DNA from 4 places in the Enterobacter sp. SA187 genome. Region 4 is predicted to be linked to each of the others. Evidence: predicted binding sites of a transcription regulator. Region 4 holds the regulator's gene; each other region holds the start of a gene.
The links. The regulator CRP, encoded in region 4, controls carbon source genes, mostly activating them, when cyclic AMP is high. The targets are predictions, from matches to a motif close to ATGTGANNNNNNTCACAT.

Region 1 (4,045 bases), 2.0 Mb from region 4:
ACAACGCCCAGCGCAACGAACAGGCGCGCATGGCCTCGTTGTATGTCTTTATCATCATGATGGTGGCGTACTACGCCGGGCAGCTGGTGATGAACACCTTTGGTATTTCGATACCCGGTCTGCGAATTGCGGGCGGGCTGATCGTCGCCTTTATCGGCTTCCGTATGCTGTTCCCGCAGCAGAAAGCCCATGAAACGCCGGAGGCGAAAACCAAATCTGAAGAGCTGGAGGATGCGCCGGACACCAATATCGCCTTTGTCCCGCTGGCAATGCCCAGCACCGCCGGGCCAGGAACCATCGCGATGATCATCAGTTCCGCCTCAACTGTGCGCCACTCCAGCGAGTTTCCGGAATGGGTGATCACCGTCGCGCCGCCGCTGATTTTTGCGCTGGTGGGGCTGATTTTGTGGGGCAGCCTGCGCAGTTCCGGGGCGATCATGCGGCTGGTGGGCAAAGGCGGTATCGAAGCGATTTCACGTCTGATGGGCTTTTTGCTGGTCTGTATGGGGGTGCAGTTCATCATTAATGGCGTGCTGGAAATCATCACCACTTACCATTAAAAAAACAGCCCCTGACCTGGCGGTGAGGGGCTGGCAATTCAGACGGTCGGCGCGTGCTCTTCCAGCGCCGTCGGCCAGCGGCGGAATATCAGCACCGCCCAGATCAGCGCCGCCAGCGCAGGGATCGCGCCCACATAGCCGATAGCGCTCATCGACCCGTGCAGGCTCACCTGATTGCCCACCAGCGCACCCGCGCCAATGCCGATATTGAAAATCCCCGAGAACAGCGCCATCGCCACGTCGGTGGCATCCGGCGCCAGCGACAGCACCTTCACCTGCATACCAAGGCCGATGATCATGATCGCCACGCCCCAGAACAGGCTCAGCACCGCCAGATGTATTTCACTGGCTGCCGCGGGGAGCAGCAGCGCCAGGCACAGCGCCAGCAGGGCGATAGCACCGCTCACCAGCCCTGAGGCGTGGGCGTTACCCAGCTTGCTGAACAGCACGCTGCCGATGATGCCCGCCCCGCCCAACACCAGCAACAGCAGGGTGGCGAAGCTGGCGCTCGATCCGGCGACCGTCATCACAAACGGCTCGATATAGCTGTAGGCCGTATAGTGCGCTGTCACCACCACCACGGTGAGCAGATAAATCGCCATCAGCGCCGGACGGCGGAACAGCACCGGCAGGCTTTTCAGCGATCCGGAGTGCTCGCTCGGCAGACGCGGCAGCAGTTTGACAAGGCACAGCAGGGTGATGAGCGCCCCGAGGCCGATAATAAAGAAGGTGGTGCGCCAGCCGAAATACTGCCCGACGAGGCGGCCAATCGGCAGGCCGAGCACCATCGCCAGCGCGGTGCCGGTGGCCAGCAGGCTCAGCGCCTGGGCGCGTTTGCCCGCCGGGGCGAGGCGGATCGCCAGCGACGCGGTGATCGACCAGAAAATCGCATGGGCAAAGGCAATGCCGATACGGCTTACCACCAGCACGGTAAAGTTCCATGCGAGGAACGACAGCACATGGCTGGCGATAAACAGCACAAACAGGCCAATCAGCAGCTTACGCCGTTCCACCTGGCTGGTGAGCAGCATAAAGGGCAGCGACAGCAGCGCCACCACCCAGGCGTAGATGGTCAACATAATTCCGACCTGCGCGGTTTCCATACCAAAGCTCTGCGCGATATCAGAGAGCAGCCCCACGGGGACGAACTCCGTGGTGTTAAAAATAAAGGCCGCAATGGCAAGCGTAACCACCCGTAGCCACGCGACCCGGCGTGATACCGTGTTGGTTGTCATAAATTTCTCAGGCGTGAATGCAATAAGGGAAGACGGCGATCTTAAAACGATTAGTGGTGAAAATACAGCCGTTTTGTGATTTAGATCTCATTTTCCTGCCTGCGCTGACCGATAAAAACGGCTGCGCGCTGCGGTGCCTTATGTCATGGTAGCCATCGGGATCCGCAACAGGAGCAGACAATGCAGGAAATTGATTTTTATATGGTTGATGCGTTCAGCGACCGCGCCTTTGGCGGTAACGCGGCGGCGGTATGCGTATTAACGGAATGGCTGCCGGATGAGACGCTGCTGAAGATGGCGAAACAGCATAACCAGTCCGAGACGGCGTTCTTTGTGCGCCATGATGACGGCTATGAGCTGCGCTGGTTCACCACCCAGTATGAGATTGACCTTTGCGGCCACGCGACCCTCGCCGCCGCGCACGTGATCTTTAACCATCTGGGGCATCCTGATACGGAAATTGCTTTCACCACCCGCTTCGTCGGCCCGCTCAGCGTCTCCCACAATGGCGACTGGCTGACGCTGGATTTCCCGGCCTGGCAGACGCAGCCGGTGGAGGACCTCCCGCCATTGCTGTTCAGCGCGCTGGGCATCGACCATGCGGTGGAAGTGCGCGCCGCACGGGATTATCTGGTGGTGCTGCAAAATCAGCAGCAGGTGGAAGCCCTGCAACCGGATATCGCCGCCATGATACCGCTTGGCAAAATGGTCTGCGTCACCGCGCGGGGGGATAACCATGATTTCGTCAGCCGCTTTTTCTGCCCCGGCGAAGCGGTGGCGGAAGATCCGGTCACCGGCTCCGCCCACAGTATGCTGATTCCGTACTGGGGCGAGAAGCTTGGCAGAACGCACCTTGCGGCCCGTCAGGTTTCCGCCCGCGGCGGCGATCTGCGCTGTGAATGGCGCGGCGAGCGGGTGAGCATCGCGGGTCAGGCCACCACCTACCTCACCGGGCGCATTCAGCTGAAACAGCCTTAACCTTACGGCAGGCGGGCGATATTGGCGGCGATGACGCTGGCGGAGTGACGGAACAGCGTCAGCTCATCGTCCGCCAGCTGTAATTCAATGATCTGCTGTACTCCGCTTTGCGCCAGCACGGCGGGTACGCCTATGGCGATATTGCTCATGCCGTACTCTCCGTCCAGAATGCAGGAGATGGCCAGCGCCCGGTGACTGCCGGTAAAGATATTACGGCAGATCTCGGCGATGGTGCCGGCAATGCCGTATTCGGTGCAGCCTTTACGGGCGTAAATATCAAATCCCAGACGCCGTACCTTCGCGGCAAGCTGGTCGCCATCCAGCGGCTGCCCGGTTTTCCGCTGGTACACCTCGGCAATGGGGGAGCCGTAAACCGAAGAGTGCGACCACACCGGGAACTGGGTGTCGCCGTGCTCGCCGAGGATAAAGGCATCAATACTCTGCGCGCCAATGTCCAGCGCCTCCGCCAGCGTGCGGCGCAGCCGGGTGGTATCCAGCCAGACGCCGGTGCCGATCACCTGATTGCGCGGCAGCCCGGAAAGCTTCCACACCTGCCAGGTAATGATGTCGCAGGGATTGGTGGCGACGAGAAAAATGCCGTTAAAGCCGTTAGCCATCATCTGCGGCACAATGGTCTGCACGATACGCGCCGTGCCGGTCAGCTCATCAAGACGGGTCTGGCCGGGTTTGAGCGCGCCGCCGGAAACGGTGATCACCGCGATATCCACATCTGCGCAGTCCGTTACTTCACGGGTGGAAAGGGTCATCATGCCCGGCATATAAGCGGCGGCATCGGCCAGATCCTGCGCATGTCCGGCCACGCGCTCCTGGTTAACGTCCACCAGAATCAACGCTTCACAAATATTCTGATTAAGCAGGGCGTAGGCCGCAGAGGCGCCCACGTTGCCGGTACCGATAATCATGACCTTTCGGGCTTTGGTATTCATGGATGTTCCGTTTTCAGGAAAAAGATAACTAAAAGTATCGCTCCTGATCGGGTGAGCGCAATGCGCTAACCGGCGTATAGGAAAATCCTATGACGCCGTCCCGCGCTCCGCGAGCAAATCAATAAAGGCCTCCAGTGGCCGGGTTTTCGCCCCTCGCCGCCACACCAGCCAGGTGGTCAGCCAGCGCCAGTTCTCCGCCAGCGGCCAGGCGCTGATCTGATGATGCCCCGGCATACTTTCCAGCATAGAGCGCGGCATCAGGGCAAGACCTGCGCCTGCGATCACGCAGGCAAGCATACCGTGGTAGGACTCCATCTCATGGATT
Region 2 (4,045 bases), 110 kb from region 4:
CACGATGCACGATCGTCGCGGCTCGGTAGCAATTGATGATGAAGGTACGCCAGGCCAGTACAACGTGCTGATCGAGAAAGGCGTGCTGAAAGGCTATATGCAGGACAAGCTGAACGCCCGTCTGATGGGCGTCGCGCCAACCGGTAACGGCCGCCGCGAATCCTATGCCCATTTACCGATGCCGCGCATGACCAATACCTACATGCTGGCGGGGCAATCCACGCCGCAGGAGATTATTGAATCCGTCGAATACGGCATCTACGCGCCAAACTTTGGCGGCGGTCAGGTGGATATCACCTCCGGTAAATTCGTTTTCTCAACGTCCGAAGCTTATCTGATTGAAAACGGTAAAGTGACGACGCCGGTGAAAGGCGCCACGCTGATCGGCTCCGGTATCGAAGCCATGCAGCAGGTGTCGATGGTCGGTAACGATCTGCAACTCGACAGCGGCGTGGGCGTATGCGGTAAAGAAGGGCAGAGCCTGCCGGTCGGTGTGGGTCAGCCGACGCTGAAAGTGGATAACCTGACCGTAGGCGGTACGGCGTAATTTATTGCGTGAAATTGCCCGGCGGCGCTGCGCTTGCCGGGCCTACATCATTTCTCTTTCGCCCGTCCGCGCATCGCCTGAAACAGGTTCGCCACCTCAACAAAATAATCCGTCAGATAGTTAATACACACCTGCACCTTGAGCGGCAGCTTGTCCTTTTCGGTATAAAGGGCGTAAACCGGGCGTGGATCTGACTGGTAGCGCGGAAATAAGATCTCCAGCGTGCCGCGGTTGATCTCATCGATCACCCACATCAGCGGCACATAGGCCACTCCGGCCCCGGCGGTCAGCCAGCGGGTTAGCGTCATCGGATCGTTAGTGACAAAACGGCCCTGCGGGATCAGGCGCGTGGATAGCCCTTCAGGGGCGATCAGCTCGAATTCGTTATCCGGGCGCACGCTGTACTCCAGCCAGGAGTGATTGCTCAGATCGGCGGGTTTTTCAGGAATGCCGTACTGCGCCAGATAGCTTTTCGCGGCGCACACCACCATCGGCATCGCCCCCAGACGGCGGGAAAAAAGGCTCGAATCCTGCAATGCCCCCACGCGGATCACCACGTCCAGCCCGTCGGCAATAAGATCGGGGGCGGGGATCCCCGTCACCAGATTCACCGTCAGGCCGGGGTAATCCTTCAGCATCCGGGCAGTCATCCCGGCGAGGACATTTTGCGCCATGGTTGAAGAACAGCCGATGCGCAGCGTACCGATGGGCGTGTTATTAAAAGCGTAGAGCTGTTCATGCACGTCCTGTACTTCATGCAGCATCCGTCGGCAGCCCTGATAATAAATTTTACCGGCTTCGGTCAGCGCCAGGCTGCGGGTGCTGCGGTTAAGCAACTTCACTTGCAACTCATCTTCCAGCTTCGAGACGGTCTGGCTGATAGAGGAGACGCTCATATGCAGCTGTCGCGCGGCAGCGGTGAACGAACCCAGTTCGACGACGCGGGCAAACACCGACATGCGTTTTAATCGTTCCATTGTTCACTCTGGCTTAAAAGTGATTTAGATCACACTATATAGATGACAGCATAACAGTTACGCTAATATATAGTTAGCTGAATAATAGATACGTCACTCTCGCCTGGCCTTTCTGGCCCTAATCCCTGCGGTGACGTGAATAATAATTGTCTCCTGCATGCGTTAATCAAGGTCAACATGAGTCTGTTTCCCGTGGTCGTGGTGTTCGGTCTGTCGTTCCCACCGATATTCTTTGAGTTACTTATATCACTGGCGCTGTTCTGGCTGGTGCGCCGTCTGCTGCTCCCGACAGGTATCTATGACTTTGTCTGGCACCCGGCATTGTTTAATACAGCGCTATATTGCTGCTTATTTTATTTACTGACGCGCCTGTTCGACTGAGGTAGATGTGAAAACACTAACAAGAAATTTTACCCGTACCGCCATCACCGTGGTGATGGTTATTCTGGCATTCATCGCCATCTTTCGCGCATGGGTCTATTACACCGAATCGCCATGGACGCGTGACGCGCGTTTTAGTGCCGATGTGGTCGCCATCGCGCCGGATGTCGCGGGGCTGATCACCGATGTGAAGGTTCACGATAACCAGCTGGTGCAGAAAGACCAGGTGCTGTTCACCATCGACCGGCCGCGCTATCAAAAAGCCGTCGAAGAAGCCGAGGCTGACGTGGCGTACTACCGCGCGCTGGCAAGTGAAAAACGCCGCGAAGCCGGACGTCGTAATAAATTAGGCATCCAGGCGATGTCCCGCGAGGAGATCGAGCAGTCCAACAACGTCTTGCAGACGGTGATCCACCAGCAGGCGAAAGCGCAGGCGACGCTGGATCTGGCAAAACTCGATCTCGAACGTACCGTTATCCGCGCCCCGGCCGCAGGCTGGGTGACCAACCTGAACGTCTATACCGGGGAATTTATAACCCGCGGTTCGACGGCGGTGGCGCTGGTCAAACAAAATTCATTTTATGTACTCGCCTATATGGAAGAGACCAAGCTGGAAGGTGTGCGAACCGGCTATCGCGCCGAAATTACGCCGCTGGGCAGTAACCGGGTGCTTAAAGGCACGGTAGACAGCGTCGCCGCCGGGGTCACCAACGCCAGCAGCAGCCGTGACGCCAAAGGCATGGCGACCATTGACTCCAATCTTGAATGGGTCCGCCTGGCGCAACGCGTGCCGGTGCGTATTCGCCTGGACAATCAGAAAGAGAATGTCTGGCCCGCCGGGACCACGGCCACGGTGGTGATCACCGGTGAAAAAGACCGGGACGAAAGCCAGGACTCCTTCTTCCGTAAACTGGCTCATCGTCTGCGTGAGTTTGGTTAAGCATGATGGGCATTTTTTCCATCGCCACACAGCACATTCGCTTCGCCCTGAAACTGGCGTGCGCCATTGTGCTGGCGCTGTTCGTCGGCTTTCACTTCCAGCTTGAAACCCCACGCTGGGCAGTGCTGACGGCGGCGATCGTTGCCGCAGGCCCGGCGTTTGCGGCGGGGGGAGAACCTTACTCCGGGGCGATCCGTTACCGCGGCATGCTGCGTATTATCGGCACCTTTATCGGCTGCGTGGCGGCGCTGACCATCATTATTCTGATGATCCGCGCGCCGCTGCTGATGCTGGTGGTTTGCTGTATCTGGGCCGGATTTTGTACCTGGGTCTCCTCGCTGGTGCGTGTCGAAAACTCCTACGCCTGGGGACTGGCGGGTTATACGGCGCTGATCATCGTCATCACCATTCAGTACGAGCCATTACTCACGCCGCAGTTTGCGGTGGAGCGATGCAGTGAGATCGTACTGGGGATCGTTTGTGCCATCGTCGCCGATTTGCTGTTTTCACCCCGCTCCATCAAACAGGAGATCGACCGCGAACTCGACAGCCTGCTGGTGGCGCAATACCAGCTGATGCAGTTATGCATCGCGCATGGCAGCGGCGAAGAGATGGATAAAGCCTGGGGCGCGCTGGTGCGCCGTACCACGGCGCTGGAAGGGATGCGCAGCAACCTGAATATGGAATCCTCCCGCTGGGCGCGGGCGAACCGGCGGCTGAAAGTGATTAACACCCTGTCGCTGACGCTGATCACTCAGGCCTGTGAAACCTGGCTTATTCAGAACACCCGACCGGAAGCGGTGACCGACACCTTCCGCGAACTCTTTGCGGAGCCGGTAGAAACCGCGCAGGACGTACATAAACAGCTCAAGCGCATACGCCGGGTGATTATCTGGACCGGCGAACGCGACACGCCGGTGACGATTTACAGCTGGGTCGGGGCGGCAACGCGCTATCTGCTGCTCAGGCGCGGGGTGATCGGCAACACCAAAATCAGCGCCACGGAAGAAGAGGTGCTGGAAGGCGAAACTGTGGTTAAAGCCGGGTCCGCCGAGCGCCATCATGCGATGGTGAACTTCTGGCGCACCACGCTCTCCTGTATTCTCGGCACGCTGTTCTGGCTGTGGACGGGCTGGACCTCGGGTAACGGCGCGATGGTGATGATCGCGGTGGTGACCTCGCTGGCGATGCGCCTGCCTA
Region 3 (4,045 bases), 640 kb from region 4:
GGCTGGCGCGGTCGGCGATCTGCTGGGCGTTGCGGCTTTGATGCTCGTAGCGCCAGAGATTAGCAATGGTGCGCAGCGCCACCAGCAGGGTGGTGGGGCTGACCAGCATGATATTGTTTTTCAATGCTTCGTTGATCAGCTCCGGCTGCCGATCCAGCGCCAGCAAAAACGCCGGTTCGACGGGGATAAACATCAGCACGTAATCCAGCGAACGCAGCCCCGGCAATTGCTGATAATCCTTGCGGCCCAGCAGACGAATGTGGCTGCGCACCGAGGCGAGGTGCTCCTGCAACGCGGTTTCGCGGGTATAGTCTTCTTCGGCGTTAAAATAGCGCTCGTAGGCCACCAGCGTCATTTTGGCGTCAATCACCACGTCTTTACCCTGCGGCAGACGGACAATCACATCCGGCTGCATACGCGCCCGCGCGTCGGTCTCGATACTGACCTGGGTTTCGTACTCATAACCGTGCCGCAAGCCGGACGCCTCCAGCACACGGGTTAACACCACTTCGCCCCAGTTGCCCTGGGTTTTGTTATCGCCCTTGAGGGCGCGGGTGAGGTTCACCGCTTCCTGCGCCATCTGCGCGTTCAGTTGCTGGAGATTGCGGATCTCGTGCGCCAGCGTGTGCCGCTCGCGCGCCTCCTGCCCAAAGCTGTCCTGTACCTGACGACGAAAACCGTCCAGCTGTTCGCGCAGCGGCGTCAGTAAACTGCCGAGGCTCTGGCGGTTCTGCTCATCCACCCGGCGGTTGCTCTGTTCAAAAATGCGGTTGGCGAGGTTTTCGAACTGCTCGCTGAGGCGCTGTTCACTGTTGATCATCTGGCGGATTTTGTCTTCCGCATGCAGTTGGGTGGATTCAAGACGGGTGGTGACTTCGCGCAGATCGGCTTCCAGCGAGGTATTAATTTCCCGCAGGCTGCGCAGTTCGTTATTCAGCAGTTCGCACTCGTTGCGCCAGTGCTGGTTCTGCGCCAGCTGTTGTCTGGCCGCGCTTAATTCGATGTCCAGTTCCCGGCGATCTTCGAGCAGATCGGCCCGCAGCTGATCGGCGCGCGATTTCATGGCCAGCCATCCCAGCATGACGCCGCCCAGCAGCGCTGCCGCCACGCTTAACAGTATTGAAATATCCACATCTTCCCCTGCAAAAATCACTGTCCGGTGCAAAGTAAGATTGTGCTGTACAGATGTCCACCTGGGAAGGGATTTCCTGCGAGGCGCTACGCAAAAAGAAAGGGCCGAATGGATCGGCCCTGGAAATGGAGGTAAAAAACGCGAACTACAGCAGGCGACGCGCCGCTTCCACAACGATTTTCACCGCGTGACTTTCGGTCTGCTTCATGGTTTCCGCGTTCGGGATCTCCTGCTGGGTGCGGTTAACGATCACGCCCGCCACCATACCGGCGCGCAGGCCCTGGCTTGAACACATGGTCAGCAGCGTGGCGGATTCCATTTCGTAGTTCATTACGCCCATGGACTGCCACTCTTCCATGGAACCTTTGTAGCGTTTTACCACGCGGCCAGAGAAGGTGTCATAACGTTCCTGACCCGGATAGAAGGTGTCAGAAGAGGCGGTCACGCCGATGTGCGTGGTGGCGCCGACGGACTTCGCCGCCTCGACCAGCGCCGTGGTGCAGGCAAAATCAGCGACGGCCGGGTATTCCATCGGCGCAAAGTGCAGGCTGGCGCCGTCAAGGCGTACAGAGGCGGTGGTCACCAGCACGTCGCCGACGTTAATGTGCGGCTGGATCGCCCCGGTGGTGCCGACGCGCAGGAAAGTACGAATGCCCAGCTGCGCCAGCTCTTCCACGGCGATAGAGGTGGACGGGCCGCCGATACCGGTGGAGCACACGATCACCGGCTTGCCGTCCAGTTCAGCGCGCCAGGAGGTGAATTCGCGGTGCGATGCCAGCTTAACCGGCTTATCCATCAGCGCGGCGATCTTTTCCACTCGCTCCGGGTCGCCAGGGACGATGGCAAGCGTAGCCCCTTGTAAATCGTTTTTAGTGAGGCCGAGGTGAAAAACATCAGACTGTGACATAGGTGACTCCTCTGTAGATCGGTTTGTCAGAAGTAGCAAAAAGGTACTTTACAGAAGCTGCACGTTAAATTTCGTGACAACCATCACCGCCAATAAAATTGTTTGCAGTGGTTTTCCATAAAATAGTGATATACATCACATTAACATGTTCGTCAGCCGGGCACTCCTCAAAAGATAGCCGCTTTCATGAGCGCTGTATTTTAGACGGCTGACTATAGTTATTTATTGCGCTACTTTTTTGCACCACTACAAGGGTACGGAGATCGCCATGACCACTGACAAACAACCCGGCTTTGCCCCTGCTGCTTCGCCCCATGCCTCCACCGCCATCACGACTGCTGACGACGGTATTGTAGCGGGTCTGACGTCCATCCCCTCGCGGGGAGACAATATGCCTGCCTACCACGCCCGTCCGGCAGAGGCTGCCGGCGCGCTGCCGGTGGTGATTGTCATCCAGGAAATTTTTGGCGTGCATGAGCACATCCGCGATCTCTGCCGTCGCCTGGCGAAGGAAGGCTATCTTGCCGTGGCGCCGGAGCTCTATTTCCGTCAGGGGGATCCGAATGCGTATGACGATATTCCGACCCTGTTCAGCGAACTGGTTTCAAAGGTGCCGGACGCGCAGGTGCTGGCGGATCTGGATCACGTCGCCAACTGGGCTGCGCGCAACGGCGGCGATCCGCACCGCCTGCTGGCGACCGGTTTTTGCTGGGGCGGCCGCATCGCCTGGCTGTATGCCGCGCACAATCCGCAGCTGAAAGCGGCGGTGGCGTGGTACGGCAAACTGGTGGGGGATAAAACCATGAACTCGCCGTCGCATCCGGTGGATATTGCCACCGAACTCACCGCCCCGGTGCTTGGTCTTTACGGCGCGCAGGACTCCAGTATTCCGCAGGACACTGTCGATACCATGCGCCAGGCGCTGCGGGCGGCTAACGCCACGGCGGAAATCGTGGTTTATCCCGATGCCGGGCATGCCTTTAACGCCGATTATCGCCCGAGCTACCACGCCGAATCCGCGCAGGATGGCTGGCAGCGCATGCTGACCTGGTTTGCACGCTACGGCGCGAAAAAAAGCTGAAACTGCACCTCGTCGCCCGTTCACAAAAGGGCGGCGAGTTGTTAATCAGCTCACAGTTATGCATCGTTCGCGCGGTGGATGTTTGACTTTCAGTACGTTCTGCGACGATATAAAAGGCTAAGGCGTGTTACTACGTTACGTAGGCAAGACCTGAAGCCTTCCCTCTCTGCACAGTGGGGGAAGGCTTCAGGTTTTTTTTTGCGCCAAATAAATGAGGCCTGATATGAACCACTTACAGACAGCTCTGGATATCATCGCCCACATTGGGGGCGCAGAAAACATTGCCCATATTGAGCACTGCTCCACACGGTTACGGCTCAGCCTGCACGATAACGCCAGAGTGGATCAGCCCGCGCTGGAAAGCATTCCCGGCGTGTTAGGCATACGGGTCAACGTACAGTGTCAGGTGATCATCGGCCACGACGTCGTGCAGGTTTACGATGCGGTAAGATCGCTTGTGGGCGCGCCGCAACAGGCCACACCGTCCGCAACCGATAAAGTCAGCCGTGGCGCAAAGATAGTGGATTTTGTGATCAGCGTTTTTCAGCCGCTGGTGCCGGCCATTGCGGGCGGCGGCGTGCTCAAGTCGCTGCTGCTGTTGCTGGATCTGATGGGCTGGCTGACGCGGGACTCATCCACCTATAAAGTGCTGGATAACATCGGTTCCGCACCGCTCTATTTCCTGCCCATTCTCGTCGCCATCACCACCGCCATGAAGCTGAAAGTTAACGTGCTGGTGGCGGTGTCGGCGGTATCGGTGATGGTGCTGCCCGCCATGTCGAAGCAGCTGGCAGAAGGCGCGACCTTTTTATCGCTTGATTTACAGAACGTTGCCTATGCCTCGCAGGTATTCCCGGCGATTTTATGCGTGCTGTTTTATGCGCAGACGGAAAAAATCTTCAACCGCTACTCCCCCGGCGCGCTG
Region 4 (4,045 bases):
ACAGCCAATCAGCGTATCGATAAGCCTGGCGACGATAAACTGGTCGCCGCTCAGCGTCAGCAGCTGTAACGAATACACCGCGGTGATGGTGAAGCCCACCGTCGCCCAGCCATAATTCTTGCGGATGATCAGATAGCTAATCAGCGTCACCACCAGCATACCGAGCAGCGTATAGCCTTCCGGCACGTGAAAGTGCAGCGTGATACCGGCAATAATCAGCCCCGCCATAGTCCCCGCCGCCCGGTGCTGAATACGCACCCGCGTTGCGCCGTAGCCGTTTTGCGTCACCAGCAGTACCGTCATCAGGATCCAGTAGGGCTTGGGCAGATGCAGCGCGATCCCCATCAGGCTGGCGATGGCGAGCATCACGGCAATGCGCGCCGCATTGCGCAGCGCCGGGGATTTAAACGACAGATAGCTTTTGAGCGCCGGGATCAGCGGCTGGCGGCGCTGTTTATCCTCCATCAGATCGCGCACATACAGCGGGCGCTGGGTGCGCAGTACTCTGGCGATACGGCTGAAGTGCCAGGCGCAGAACTGGCCGACCGGGTTATCCGGATGCTGACGGGCGATTTTTTCCAGCGCGCCGACCTGCTTATCCATATTAAAGCGCACAGGAAAACGGTGATAGAGAATGTCGTCCGCCAGCACCCGCAGCCGGGCGGCGACCACCTGCGCGTTCCAGCGGATCACCGCTTCGGCGTGACTCTGCTCCACCAGTTTTTGCACTTCCTGGGGCTGATGCAGGCTGACGGAAATATGCTCCTGCAGGTCCAGCGCCACCTGAAACGCCCGCAGCAGGCGCTTGTAATCGTTATGCTGATTAGCGGCGAGCATGTGCATTTGCTGGTAACACTGGCTGATCAGATCCACGGCTTTCTGCTGACGCGCCAGCAGCGGCGGCAGGGCTTTTTCCGGATCCGCATGCTGGGTCAGCAGACTGTATTTAGCTTCGCAGTACTCCGCCAGCTGGCGGTAGAGCAGGCTTAAGGATTCGCGCAGCGGCTGTTCGCGCCACATCCAGAACCACAGCCAGTTAAACAGCCCGTACCACAGCGTGCCGGAGGCATAAATCAGCAGCGGCTCCCATACCGGCATATTTCCGGCAAGGCTTAAGGTAAAGATGGCGGCGATAAGCGACGCCGGCAGCAGGCGCGCGTGCAGGGCGCTGATCTCTGCCGTGACGCCAAGCAGCAGCGCCAGCCCGCCGAGGATCAGCGGCAGGGCGATGTTCTCCGCCAGCAATAGCTGCACCGCCAGGCTACAGCCCGCAAACAGCGAGCCGCCCACGATCAGGCGTTTGAAAAAGCGTTTATGGGGGGTATCGAGCCCGGCAATGTTGCAGCAGGCAGGAACGAGAGAGAACAGCAGCCCCTGTTGCAGGTGCCCGAAGGCGAGGCCGATGGCCACAGGGAGACACAACACCAGCGTTTGTCGCAGGGCGTAGTTAATTTCCGGGTGATAGATCAGCCTGCGCCACATGAGAATGCAAACAAAAACGGCGTCTCGCAGATGCAATACGCCGTTTGAGGGGCTTAGCGGGTTCCGTAAACCACGATGGTTTTACCGTGCGCAGAGATCAGGTTTTGATCTTCCAGCATCTTCAGAATGCGACCGACGGTTTCACGGGAGCAGCCAACGATCTGACCGATCTCCTGACGGGTAATTTTAATTTGCATACCGTCCGGGTGGGTCATGGCGTCCGGCTGTTTGGCCAGGTTCAGCAGCGTCTGCGCGATGCGGCCAGTCACGTCGAGGAAGGCGAGGTTACCCACTTTCTCGGACGTCACCTGCAGGCGGCGCGCCATCTGGGAAGACAGGCGCATCAGAATATCCGGGTTCACCTGGATAAGCTGACGGAATTTTTTGTACGAGATTTCTGCCACTTCACAAGCGGTTTTAGCACGTACCCAGGCACTGCGCTCCTGACCTTCTTCAAACAGGCCCAGTTCACCGATAAAATCTCCCTGGTTGAGGTAAGAGAGGATCATCTCTTTACCTTCTTCATCCTTGATGAGCACTGCCACTGAGCCTTTAACGATGTAATACAACGTTTCCGCTTTTTCACCCTGGTGAATCAGCGTGCTCTTCGACGGGTACTTATGAATATGGCAATGAGACAAGAACCATTCGAGAGTCGGGTCTGTTTGCGGTTTGCCAAGCACCATGCGCGGTTATCCTCTGTTATAAGCTGGCTCCAGAGCCAGGATGAACACTCTGCCTCTGGGGTTGCAATCATATGCTTCCCTGTTCCCGGGAAGTGGCCGTTCGAAAATCCAGCCTTTAATGTTTGATGTCGTCTGCATACATGTGCAACGTCAATGTATCACTGTAGCAGCCAGAATGTTTTAGCATAGCTTTTGCTGTGTGTCTCCTGGTGTCTCGCTTCAGCATGATGCAGGTCGCCTTCCGTTGCGAGAATTGTTATGTGCGCGTAATCTGAAGGGAAATTTACCGCGCCGGAGCGAATAAAATGCAAGCAAGAGTCAAATGGGTAGAAGGTTTAACGTTCCTGGGCGAGTCTGCTTCAGGCCACCAGATCCTGATGGACGGCAACTCAGGCGATAAAGCGCCAAGCCCGATGGAGATGGTGTTGATGGCCGCCGGGGGATGCAGCGCCATTGACGTGGTATCCATTCTGCAAAAAGGGCGTCACGATGTGACGGATTGCGAAGTCAAACTGACCTCCGAGCGCCGTGAAGAGGCGCCGCGTCTGTTCACGCACATCAATCTGCACTTTATCGTCACCGGCAAAGCGCTGAAAGAAGCGGCGGTAGCCCGCGCGGTGGATCTGTCGGCAGAGAAGTATTGTTCGGTGGCGCTGATGCTGGAAAAAGCCGCCACTATCACCCATTCGTTTGAGGTGATTGAGGGGTGATTTTTGGTGCACGTCAGGTGGCGCTGCGCTAACCCTGCCGGATGGCGCTACGCTTATCCGGCCTACAAAAGCTTAATCTGTAGGCCGGATAAGGCGTTCACGCCGCCATCCGGCACAAAAAATCACTCGATTTTCTTGCCTTCCATCAGCCGCTGCACCAGCGGCAGCATGATCAGCTCCATCGCCAGCCCCATTTTTCCGCCCGGCACCACTAATGTATTGATGTGGGAAATGAATGAGCCCTGCAACATCGCCAGCAGCCAGGGAAAATCGATGCCTTCCAGATTACGGAAATGGATCACCACAAAGCTTTCGTCCAGCGACGGGATCGCTTTCGCGGCGAAGGGGTTGGAAGTATCCACGGTCGGCACGCGCTGGAAGTTAATGTGCGTGCGGGAAAACTGCGGCGTAATAAAGTTGATGTAGTCTTCCATCGACCGCACCACCGAATCCATCACCGTTTCCCGTGAATGCCCGCGCTCGCTGGTATCGCGCACCAGCTTCTGGATCCACTCCAGGTTAATGATCGGCACCACGCCGACCAGCAGATCCACATGGCGCGACACGTCCTGCTGTGGCGTCACCACGCCGCCGTGCAGCCCTTCATAAAACAGCACGTCGGTAGGTTCAGGCAACGGTTGCCACGGTGTGAAGGTGCCCGGCACCTGATTCCACGGCACTGCCTCATCGTAGGTATGGAGATATTTACGTGACTGGCCGGTGCCGGTCAGCCCGTACTCGATAAACGTCTGCTCCAGCAGCCCGAAGTCATTTGCTTCCGGGCCGAAATAGCTGATATGCCGTCCGGCATCGCGCGCTTTACGGATCGCCATGTCCATTTCCGGGCGCGTGTAACGGTGAAAGCTGTCGCCTTCCACTTCTGCGGCGCGCAGATCCAGTTGCGCGAAAATCTTACGAAACGCGAGGCTGGTGGTGGTGGTTCCGGCTCCGCTGGAACCCGTTACGGCAATCACCGGATGTTTGGCAGACATAGCAACGCTCCCTAAAACTGGTTTTATTCGCGAAACTGCTTCTTCGGCATGATGTTCACCGTTTCATGCAGTTCAGACCACACCAGCACCGCTTCTCCGGTTTGCAGCTGGCGCTTAACGTCGGCGACCTTTTGTTCAAGTGAACGCTCATGTTCACCATAATCGGTGCCTTCAC

Region 1: the regulator CRP is predicted to act here: its motif matches at 1,869-1,886, upstream of BMF08_RS15450 (sugar transporter).
Region 2: the regulator CRP is predicted to act here: its motif matches at 1,542-1,559, upstream of aaeR (HTH-type transcriptional activator AaeR).
Region 3: the regulator CRP is predicted to act here: its motif matches at 2,163-2,180, upstream of udp (uridine phosphorylase).

The regions. Positions count from the first base shown of each region.
Region 1 is NZ_CP019113.1:3,213,561-3,217,605, forward strand. It holds gene BMF08_RS15445 (MarC family NAAT transporter) at 1-560, shown strand, start outside; gene BMF08_RS15450 (sugar transporter) at 599-1,795, opposite strand; gene BMF08_RS15455 (PhzF family phenazine biosynthesis protein) at 1,976-2,773, shown strand; gene BMF08_RS15460 (L-lactate dehydrogenase) at 2,776-3,720, opposite strand; gene ptrR (putrescine utilization regulator PtrR) at 3,808-4,045, opposite strand, start outside.
Region 2 is NZ_CP019113.1:642,471-646,515, reverse strand. It holds gene tldD (metalloprotease TldD) at 1-547, shown strand, start outside; gene aaeR (HTH-type transcriptional activator AaeR) at 595-1,524, opposite strand; gene aaeX (p-hydroxybenzoic acid efflux pump operon protein AaeX) at 1,702-1,905, shown strand; gene aaeA (p-hydroxybenzoic acid efflux pump subunit AaeA) at 1,913-2,845, shown strand; gene aaeB (p-hydroxybenzoic acid efflux pump subunit AaeB) at 2,851-4,045, shown strand, end outside.
Region 3 is NZ_CP019113.1:1,396,497-1,400,541, reverse strand. It holds gene rmuC (DNA recombination protein RmuC) at 1-1,132, opposite strand, end outside; gene udp (uridine phosphorylase) at 1,278-2,039, opposite strand; gene BMF08_RS06720 (dienelactone hydrolase family protein) at 2,308-3,120, shown strand; gene BMF08_RS06715 (beta-glucoside-specific PTS transporter subunit IIABC) at 3,344-4,045, shown strand, end outside.
Region 4 is NZ_CP019113.1:755,789-759,833, reverse strand. It holds gene BMF08_RS03845 (YccS/YhfK family putative transporter) at 1-1,482, opposite strand, end outside; gene crp (cAMP-activated global transcriptional regulator CRP) at 1,536-2,168, opposite strand; gene BMF08_RS03835 (OsmC family protein) at 2,474-2,878, shown strand; gene BMF08_RS03830 (phosphoribulokinase) at 3,001-3,870, opposite strand; gene BMF08_RS03825 (YheU family protein) at 3,894-4,045, opposite strand, start outside.